One region of the Janthinobacterium sp. Ant5-2-1 genome, then DNA from elsewhere that is predicted to be linked to it. Evidence: predicted binding sites of a transcription regulator. Region 1 holds the regulator's gene; each other region holds the start of a gene.
What was found. Region 1 encodes HrcA, which represses chaperone genes, less so after heat shock. Its sites were predicted from a motif close to TTAGCACTCNNNNNNNNNGAGTGCTAA; they were not measured.

Region 1 (3,228 bases):
ATGCAGGCTGCGCACTGTGGCGCGGCATCTACCGTGAATCCCATGTCCCTTGCCCCTGTAAAACCCGCCGTGCCGCCCAAGGCCATCCTGTTCGATCTCGACGATACCCTGTGGCCCATCGCGCCCGTGATTGCCGTCGCCGAAACCTTGCTGCACGACTGGCTGGCCACGCATGCGCCCAAGGTGGCGCAGCAGTTTTCCATCGAGGTGCTGCGCCAGCACCGCCTGGCCATGCTCAATGATCAACCGCGTTTCCATGGCAACCTGATCGAGTTGCGCCGCGCTGGCCTGCTGACCGCTTTCGAAGCTGCCGGCGAGGATCCCGCCCTCGTAGACGGTGCCATCGCGCAGTTCCTGGCTGCCCGTCATCGCGTCCAGCCGTATGACGATGTCTTGCCGGGCCTGGCCTGGATGGGCCAGCGCATGCTGGTCGGCTCCATCTCGAATGGCAATGCGGACCTTGAAATTATCGGCCTGGCGCAGCATTTTAAAGTGTCGATCGCCGCCAGCGACTTTGGCGTGGCCAAGCCCGACGCCAGCATCTTCCTGGCCGGTTGCGCCGCGCTGGGCGTGGCGCCCCACGAGGCCGTGTATGTCGGCGATGACCTGTATTTCGATGTGACGGGGGCGCAAGGGGCGGGCATGCGTGCCGTGTGGATGAACCGCAAGGGCAGCGACGCCCACCTGGCCGCCGGCGTGCAGCCCGACGCCATCTGCGCCAACTTTGATGAATTGCTGCTGTGGCTGCAGGGGCAACTGGAAGATTGATCGCCGCGGGACGGGCGAACGTGCATAATAGGCGCTGTTGCTGCACGTTCGGCCGCTTTCGTTGCCGCTTGCTTAACAAAATACTTTCTAAATAGAACACCATGCAACTCGATACACGTGCCCAAACACTGCTGAAAGCCCTGGTCGAGCGATATATCGCCGACGGCCTGCCGGTCGGTTCGCGCGCCTTGTCGAAAATTTCCGGCCTCGACCTGTCGCCGGCCACGATCCGCAACATCATGGCCGATCTGGAAGAGCTCGGTTATGTGTCCAGTCCGCATACCTCGGCCGGACGCATCCCCACGCCGCGCGGCTACCGCATCTTTGTCGACACCTTGCTGACCGTCCGGCATCTGGACGAGCATCTGGTGGAGTCGCGCATGCGCCTGCAGACGCCGCAGCCGCAAAAAACCATCGCCAACGCGGCGCAGATGTTGTCGTCGCTGTCGCAGTTTGCCGGCGTCGTGCTCAGCCCGCGCCGCGAATCCGTGTTCCAGCAAATCGAATTCCTGCGCCTGTCCGAAAAACGCATCCTGCTCGTCATCGTCGCGCCCGGCGGCGACGTGCAGAACCGCCTGCTGTTGACGGAGGCCGACTATACGCCGGCGCAACTGGTGCAATCGGCCAATTACATCAATCAGAATTATGGCGGCTTGTCCTTCGACGCCGTGCGTGTGCGCCTGCAAGGCGAATTGCGCCAGTTGCGCGACGACATGGGCAGCCTGATGCAGGCGGCCGTGGAGGCGGGCAGCGAGGCGATGGCCGACCATAGCGACGACATGGTGATTTCCGGCGAGCGCAACTTGCTCAGCGTGAGCGATCTGTCATCGAACATGCATTCGCTGCGCCAGATGTTCGATATGTTCGAGCAAAAGACGGGCTTGATGCAGCTGCTCGACGTGTCGAGCAAGGCGACGGGCGTGCAGATTTTCATCGGCGGCGAATCGAACCTGGTGCCGATGGATGAAATGAGCGTGGTGACGGCGCCGTATGAAGTCAACGGCAAGATCGTGGGAACGTTGGGAGTGATCGGACCGACGCGCATGGCTTACGAGCGCGTCATCCCGATTGTCGATATCACGGCCAAGTTGCTGTCAAGCGCACTCAGCCATCATTGATGCGGTTCAATGCTGCGCCGGCCGGCCCCTTGCGGGAATGGCCGGCGTGGGTCAGGCTGTTTTGTGCGGGCAAGCTGTCTTGGTGCAGTTGCCGTAGATGGCCAGGGCGTGTTCGGCGATCTTGAAGCCGCGCTCTTCGGCCACTTTTTGCTGGCGGATTTCGATTTCTTCGTCGAAGAATTCTTCGACCCGGCCACAGTCGAGGCACACCAGATGATCGTGGTGGGAGCCTTCGTTGAGTTCGAAAATCGCCTTGCCGGTTTCAAAATGGTTGCGGTTGAGCAAGCCTGCCTGTTCGAATTGGGTCAGGACGCGGTAGACAGTTGCCAAGCCGACATCCATATTATCGGCCAGCAGAATTTTATACACGTCTTCCGCGGTCAGGTGGCGTACCGGGCTACTCTGGAAGATATCGAGTATCTTCAGCCGTGGCAGGGTGGCTTTCAGGCCGCTTGCCTTGAGATCACTAGGATTGTTACTCATGTTTGTTGCTCGTATGTGGGTCAGGTGCTTTATCATATAGCGTTTTGTCGGGGAGTGCCAAAATATGCTTTTTTTTGGCGGGCCGGTCACTCCTGGCGTTTTGTTCATCCAATTGAGGTCATTTATGCGCGTAACACCGGCTGTATTGCCATCTCTCTGGCACCGTATTTCATTTCGAGCACCAGTCGTGGCAGGCATGGTCTGTGTCGCGCTGGCCATGTCCGGCTGCGCCAGCCGTGGCATCCTGGGCGAAAAGCCGGCAGCTGCTCAAAAAGAAGGCAAGGAAGTAGTCCCGGAACAGGGCGCACAAACGACGACCATTACGCCGCTGCAAAAATTCATGTGGTTTTTCTCGCCCTACCGTCCTGACATTCAACAAGGCAACTTTGTCTCGGAAGAGATGCTGGCCCAGTTGAAAGTGGGCATGACGCGCGACCAGGTGCGTTTCGTCCTTGGGACCTCGCTGCTGACCGATATCTTCCATGCCGACCGCTGGGATTATCCATTCCGCCTGGCCCGGGGCAGTGGCGAAACCACCAGCAGCCGCGTGGTCGTGTACTTCGGCAAGGATGGCAAGGTTGAACGTTTCGAAGGCGGCAACTTGCCGACGGAGAAAGAATACATTGACCGCATCGCTGGTCCGTCGCCGTTCGCCAAGGTCGCCAAGGCCGACGTGCCTGCCGCCGTCGTCCCATCGCCCGTGGCGCCAAGCGCCGTGCCGGTGCCGGCCGATGCCGCCCCTGCCATTCCTGTGAGCAAGCCTGACGTTGCACCTGCACCCGCAACGGCGCCTGCCGCCGAGCCTGCACCTGCTGCCGAACCCACCAAATAAGCTGTTGTAAGAGAATAAAATGACTGA
Region 2 (3,228 bases), on a different contig from region 1:
ACGCGCTCTTGCAGTTTTTCACGGTCGTAGTCCGAGGTCGCTTCTTCGATCTGTACACGCACTTGTTTCACGCGTGCTTCGATCGAGGCAGCTTCGCCGGCGCCATCGATGACGATGGTGTTTTCCTTGCCCACTTCGATGCGTTTGGCTTGGCCCAGTTCGGCCAGGGTCACTTTTTCCAGGGTCAGGCCGACTTCTTCAGCGATCACTTGGCCGCCGGTCAGGACAGCGATGTCTTCCAGCATGGCTTTGCGGCGGTCGCCGAAGCCAGGTGCTTTCACTGCGCAAGTTTTCAGGATGCCGCGGATGTTGTTCACAACCAGGGTGGCCAGCGCTTCGCCTTCGATGTCTTCCGCGATGATCAGCAGTGGACGGCCAGCTTTTGCGACTTGTTCCAGTACCGGCAGCAGGTCGCGGATGTTCGAGATTTTCTTGTCGCACAGCAGGACGAATGGGCTGTCCAGTACGGCAACTTGTTTCTCTGGGTTGTTGATGAAGTATGGCGACAGGTAGCCGCGGTCGAACTGCATGCCTTCAACGATGTCCAGCTCGTCGTTCAGCGACTTGCCGTCTTCCACGGTGATGACGCCTTCTTTACCGACTTTTTCCATCGCTTCAGCGATACGCTCGCCGATCGAGTAGTCCGAGTTCGCCGAGATCGCGCCAACTTGGGCGATTTCTTTGGTCGTGGTGCAAGGACGGGCGATTTTCGCCAGTTCTTCGACGGTGGCAGCAACTGCCTTGTCGATACCGCGCTTCAGGTCCATCGGGTTCATGCCGGCGGCAACGAACTTCATGCCTTCGCGCACGATGGCTTGTGCCAGCACGGTTGCGGTGGTGGTGCCGTCGCCGGCGTTGTCGCTGGTGCGGGAAGCAACTTCCTTGACCATTTGCGCGCCCATGTTCATGAGCTTGTCTTTGAGTTCAACTTCTTTCGCTACCGACACACCATCCTTGGTGACGGTAGGGGCGCCGAACGAGCGCTCCAGCACGACGTTGCGGCCTTTCGGGCCCAAGGTGACTTTGACTGCGTTGGCGAGGATATTGACGCCTTCGACCATCTTGGCGCGCGCTGCGTCGCCGAATACTACTTCTTTAGCTGCCATGTTCAATTCTCCTGAGTTTCGGGATGTATCTGTCTACAACGTGGAAACAATTACTTGACGACGATCGCCATGATGTCTTCTTCGCGCATGACCAGCAGCTCATCGCCGTCAACTTTGACGGTTTGGCCAGCGTACTTGCCGAACAGGACGCGGTCGCCCACTTTGACATCCAGAGGACGCACTTTGCCGTCGTCGAGAATCTTGCCATTGCCTACGGCAAGGACTTCGCCTTGATCCGGTTTTTCAGCAGCTGCATCAGGAATGATGAGGCCGGACGCAGTTTTGGTTTCCTGGTCGAGGCGTTTGACGATGACGCGATCGTTCAATGGGCGCAGATTCATACAAAACTCCTTAAAGTTCAATGGATAGGTGTTGCTAAATGAATACATGCCTGGCACAGCGCCAGGCGTGCTTTCAGTGACCGCCGTTGAAAGCAGCCCGCAACGGTCAAGCAAACCCCATGTCATCGAGTGCGTGCCAGCTAGGCAGTGGTGGCATCGCGGCGTCGCCCGCCGCGTAGCGTTCCCTGCTGTTGCCCGGCAGACACCATCATGTCCTGAGGATTGCTACGAAAGAGTTTGTTAGCACTCTCTACTAACGAGTGCTAATTATAGGGACGGTAGGGGGCTTATTCAAGGGCTTATTCTCCGGGAAGATAAGCTTAGACGTTCAGCGCAGCCTGCATTTACGCAGGGTTTGCGCAAACGCAAGCCTCGTTCCCGGGCGTCAGCAACAGGCGCGACTCTAGCATGCCCGCCAGGCGAAGGGCGTTCCTGTACGCACAGGAAACAGAGTTTTACTATGGACTTTGATAAGATGATTGTAATTGCATATCAATATCGCCACATATCCTCATCTGCACGAGAAAGCACACCATGCCATCGATCACTTCCCATCCCGCCCCGCGCCTGCTGGGCGCCACCCTCATCGGTCTCGCCTGCCTAGGCAATGCCGCCGCGCAAACGCCCACCATCGTCGACGAGATCTCTGTGGCGGCCCTGACGCCGCAGCAAAAGGAAACGCTGCTGGGTGACCTGTTCAACGATCTGAACAAGGATGACGACGACCAGGAAGCGCACGTGTGGGACAACGGCGGCGACAGCGGCGTGCTGGTGAAAGTGACATATAACTTCAGCAACTCCGGCATGACGGAGCACAGCCTGAAGGCGCATGTGTGCCGCGACTTGAAATTCGTCGTCACGGCGGCTGGCAAAACGCAGGACTTGAGCCGCCGCACCTGTTCGCAGAGTAGCGGCCGCTGGGATGTGCAGGGCAAGGACCCGGCGCCTGTCGTGTATCCGCCTTTCCTGTCCGACGTGACGGTCGCCAAGCTGAACGCGAAAGAGCAAGCATCGCTGCTGAAGGCGGCCGTGCGCACCGTGAAAGATGAAGAGGATGGCAAGACGCGCCAGTGGAGCAACAAGGGACTGGGCAATGTCGTACCGCTGGCAGTGCGCCTGACGCCCTCGGGCACGGACGCCAAACCTGGCAGCTACAGCCGTACTTGCCGCGATTTGACAATGGTGCTTGATGGCAAGGGTGGACAACAGACGCTGACGCGCCGCTCTTGCGAAAACCGCTATGGCGGACTCGATATCGAACCCGATTACGTCGACGAGTAAAACGCTGCCATCGCGGCGCCGGAAGATGCGCGCACTTGGCGAAAAGCGCCGGAAAAAGTGTGTATTGTCCGCCAACTGCCCTGCATTGATGTAAATATGTGTGACAGCGGCGTGATTCGATTGACGCCCATGGAGCGTCCGCCCTATAGTGGCGGGATGATTTCCGAATTCAACGAATTATCCGACAAAATAGGCCTGCTGGCCGAAATGACCCATGCGCTGCGTCGTGAAAACGCGCAACTGCGCAAGGACAATGCCGCGCTGGCCGCCGAGAACGCCCTGTATGTGCAGCGCATGCGCGAAGCGCAGGAGCGGGTCGAGGCCTTGCTGGAAAAGATTCCCGAACTGGTGCAAGCCGGCCTGGAGCAAGCCGCTTCGGAAGCGGGCGCCTATATTGCCGAGAACGAGAAGGAAGCGTAATGCCGCGTGTCGATGTCAATATCATGGGCCAGTCCTACAGCATGGTGTGCCGCGACGGCGAAGAGCGCGCGCTGCGCGAA
Region 3 (3,228 bases), on a different contig from region 1:
CCGACCAGGATGACGCGCAGGGAGAACAGGCATGAGAGGCTGGTTCCGTCAACACCGCTTCGCCCTCGGTTCGGCGCTGATTCATTTGCGCAAGTCGCCAGGCGGCTTTCTATTGAACGTCGTGGTGGTCGCCATCGCCCTGTCGCTGCCGTTCGCCGGCTTGACCATGCTCGACAATGTACGCCCGATGTCGGAACAGATGTCGGTCGACCCGGAAATCAGCGTTTTCCTGAAGATCGACACGCCGCGCGAGCAAGCCGTGGCCCTGGCCAGCGCCATGCGCAAGATCGTCGGCGAGCAAAAGGCGAAGATCGTCTTCATCCCCCGCGAACAGGCGCTCGACACCCTGAAAGACAAGAACGGCCTGGCCGACGTACTGAGCACACTGGGCGACAATCCCCTGCCTGACAGCTATGTGCTGAAACTCGACGCCTTCAGCAGCGCCAGCGAAGCGCAGGACGTCGATGCGGTGGCGGAACAGCTGCGCCACTTGCCCGGCGTGGAATCGGCGCAAGTCGATTCGGCCTGGGTCAAGCGCCTGGCGGCCCTGCTGGGCGTGCTGCGCCTGGTGCTGCTGCTGCTGGCCATCACCCTGGGCGTGGCCGTGATCGCCGTGGTCTTCAACACCATCCGCCTGCAAGTGATGCAGCAGCGCGATGAAATCAGCATCTCGAAACTGATCGGCGCGACGGACACCTTCATCCACCGCCCCTTCTATTACACGGGCGCCCTGCTGGGCCTGTGCGCCGGCGCGCTGGCCCTGGGCGCCGTGGCGCTGGCCTTGCAGCCGCTGAATACCGCGATTGCCGAGTTTGCCCGCCTGTATGCGTCCGAATTCCAGCTGGTGCCGCTGGCGCCGCTGCCGATGGCCGGCTTGCTGGCCGTCAGCGCCAGCCTGGGCCTGATCGGCGCCTTCCTCTGCGTGCAGCGCCACCTGGCGCGCCTGAACTGACCCTCTTTCCATGGCGGCGCTCCTGGCGCCGCCATGCGTCCCATATTGCTGCTATCTTGATAATAAGCAAGTATTCTTAAGGCTCGCTTCAGCCAGAGGCCGTAGACTAACTACGTTGTCGTGAAGCGCTATCTGGATATATATCAAGCATTACATCGCCATAGCATTTAGGCTATCAGGACGATTAAATGTGCTGATTGGCACTCTCAAGCAGAGAGTGCTAATATAGGGACATACCAAGAGCAGAAGCGCCATGGACGCCAGATGAAGATGGTGCCGCGCTCTGCAAAGTACAAGACCGAATACGCAAGACCGAACAGACAAACGGACCACGTCGCGTGACGTGGCCAACTGGAACAAAGCAAGACTACGAGGGAGAAAACATGACTATGATGTCCGCAACGTCCGCATTGGTTCCGACCAAAAGTAATGCGCTGGGCCTCGGGTTCACTGGCAATCTGGGCAATATTGACGCCTATATCTCGGCCGTGAACCGCCTGCCCATGTTGACCCATGACGAAGAAATTTCGCTGGCGACACGCCTGCGTGAAAAAAATGATCTGGCCGCCGCGCAAGAACTGGTGCTGTCGCACCTGCGCCTGGTGGTCTCGATTGCCCGTGGCTACCTGGGCTATGGCTTGCCGCATGCCGACCTGATTCAGGAAGGCAATATCGGCTTGATGAAAGCGGTGAAACGTTTCGATCCGGACCAGGGCGTGCGCCTGGTGTCGTACGCCATGCACTGGGTGAAAGCCGAGATGCACGAGTACATCCTGAAAAACTGGCGCCTGGTCAAGGTTGCGACGACGAAGGCGCAGCGCAAGCTGTTCTTCAACCTGCGCAGCCACAAGACGGGCCTGGACGCGATGACGCCGAAGCAGATCGATGCGCTGGCCAAGCTGCTCGACGTAAAGCGCGAAGAAGTGATCGAGATGGAAACGCGCTTGAGCGGCCGCGACATCGCACTGGAATCGCCAACCGACGATGAAGACGACAAGTTTTCGCCGATCGCCTACCTGTCGTCGGAGCAAAGCGAGCCGACCAAGGTGCTGGAAGCGGAGCAAGTGACGCGTCTGCAATCGGAAGGCCTGGAAACGGCCTTGAGCAAGCTCGACGCCCGTTCGCGCCGCATCATCGAAGCGCGCTGGCTGGCCAACGACGACGGTTCCGGCGCCACCCTGCACGCGCTGGCGGAAGAGTTCGGCGTATCGGCCGAGCGCATCCGCCAGATCGAAGTGGCGGCGCTGAAAAAAATGAAGGGCGCCCTGGCCGCCTGGGTGTAATCACAAGCAATGCCGCAATGCAAAAGGCGCCGCAAGGCGCCTTTTGGTTTTATAACTGATATTTATCAACAGATAAACATTGTCAGCCCTTACGCTGCAGCCAGGCCCTTGACGAGGACTTCGGCAACCAATTCATTCAGATCCGCGCCGCGTTCCTTGGCCAGGGTCTGCAATTGCAACACCAGATCGCTGTTCAGCTTGACGGCAAATGGCACCAGGCCCAGGGCCTGATCGCGCTTGCGCTGCTCGCGGCGGTCGACGACCACCGCTTCCTTACCGAATGCACCGGCGCCGGGAACACTCATCTTTCCCATCAGTTTCTTGGCATCGCTTTTGGCCAGGTCGGTTTTTTTCATGGTTGTTTCCTGATTTTCAAAACAGCCATTTTACGCAGTAATCGGCGCGCCGCGTGGCCGGCGCGTCAATTCATCGGCAGCACGCCAATAGTGCGCCTGAAAAATATCATTTTGTTACTATCATTTTATCCCACGCGTGAACAAGCACGCCGGGGACGCTCTACCTGAAAGGAAAAACATGCATTACCTGACCCGCTCTTATCGCACCATGCTGCTTCCCCTGTTCTTCGCCTGCTTGGCCGTACTGGCGGGCTGCGGCGCGGCCGGCAGCGCCGGCGACGCGGAAAACACGCCGCGCAGTGTCACCCACGTGCTGTCGCCGGGCGAACAGGTCGCCATCACGGCCACCGATACCCTGAAACTCGAGCGTGTCAACGATAGCCGCTGCCGCAAGGGCGCCGTGTGCGTGTGGAAAGGCTACGTCAGCTACAGTTTCAGTTTGCTCAACAGTGCTGGCGCCACCGACATCGTCCTGTCCGACTCCATGCCCGGCGCTTCCAGTTCCGTCACCGTCAAGCACCTGACGTTTACCTTGCTCGACGTCGACCCGGCCACGCCGCCCGCCCTGAATGCGGCAGAGCCCACCTACCGCGTGAAAGTCAAGATCACGCAGGGCGCCCTGCCCCGCTAACATCGT

Region 2: groES (co-chaperone GroES) is a predicted target of HrcA. The motif match lies at 1,688-1,714, and genes of this name have one in related genera.
Region 3: rpoH (RNA polymerase sigma factor RpoH) is a predicted target of HrcA. The motif match lies at 1,150-1,176, and genes of this name have one in related genera.

Annotation. Positions count from the first base shown of each region.
Region 1 covers NZ_LNCE01000006.1:29,580-32,807, reverse strand. Annotated here, with positions in the region: gene ASN89_RS01405 (HAD family hydrolase) at 43-768, shown strand; gene hrcA (heat-inducible transcriptional repressor HrcA) at 870-1,886, shown strand; gene fur (ferric iron uptake transcriptional regulator) at 1,938-2,369, opposite strand; gene ASN89_RS01390 (outer membrane protein assembly factor BamE) at 2,566-3,201, shown strand; gene dapB (4-hydroxy-tetrahydrodipicolinate reductase) at 3,221-3,228, shown strand, end outside.
Region 2 covers NZ_LNCE01000051.1:82,747-85,974, reverse strand. Annotated here, with positions in the region: gene groL (chaperonin GroEL) at 1-1,106, opposite strand, end outside; gene groES (co-chaperone GroES) at 1,157-1,447, opposite strand; gene ASN89_RS17405 (hypothetical protein) at 1,982-2,728, shown strand; gene ASN89_RS17400 (hypothetical protein) at 2,885-3,148, shown strand; gene ASN89_RS17395 (cell division protein ZapA) at 3,148-3,228, shown strand, end outside.
Region 3 covers NZ_LNCE01000071.1:65,150-68,377, forward strand. Annotated here, with positions in the region: gene ASN89_RS21775 (cell division ATP-binding protein FtsE) at 1-35, shown strand, start outside; gene ftsX (permease-like cell division protein FtsX) at 32-952, shown strand; gene rpoH (RNA polymerase sigma factor RpoH) at 1,342-2,235, shown strand; gene ASN89_RS21790 (hypothetical protein) at 2,325-2,591, opposite strand; gene ASN89_RS21795 (hypothetical protein) at 2,770-3,222, shown strand; gene ASN89_RS21800 (antibiotic biosynthesis monooxygenase family protein) at 3,197-3,228, opposite strand, start outside.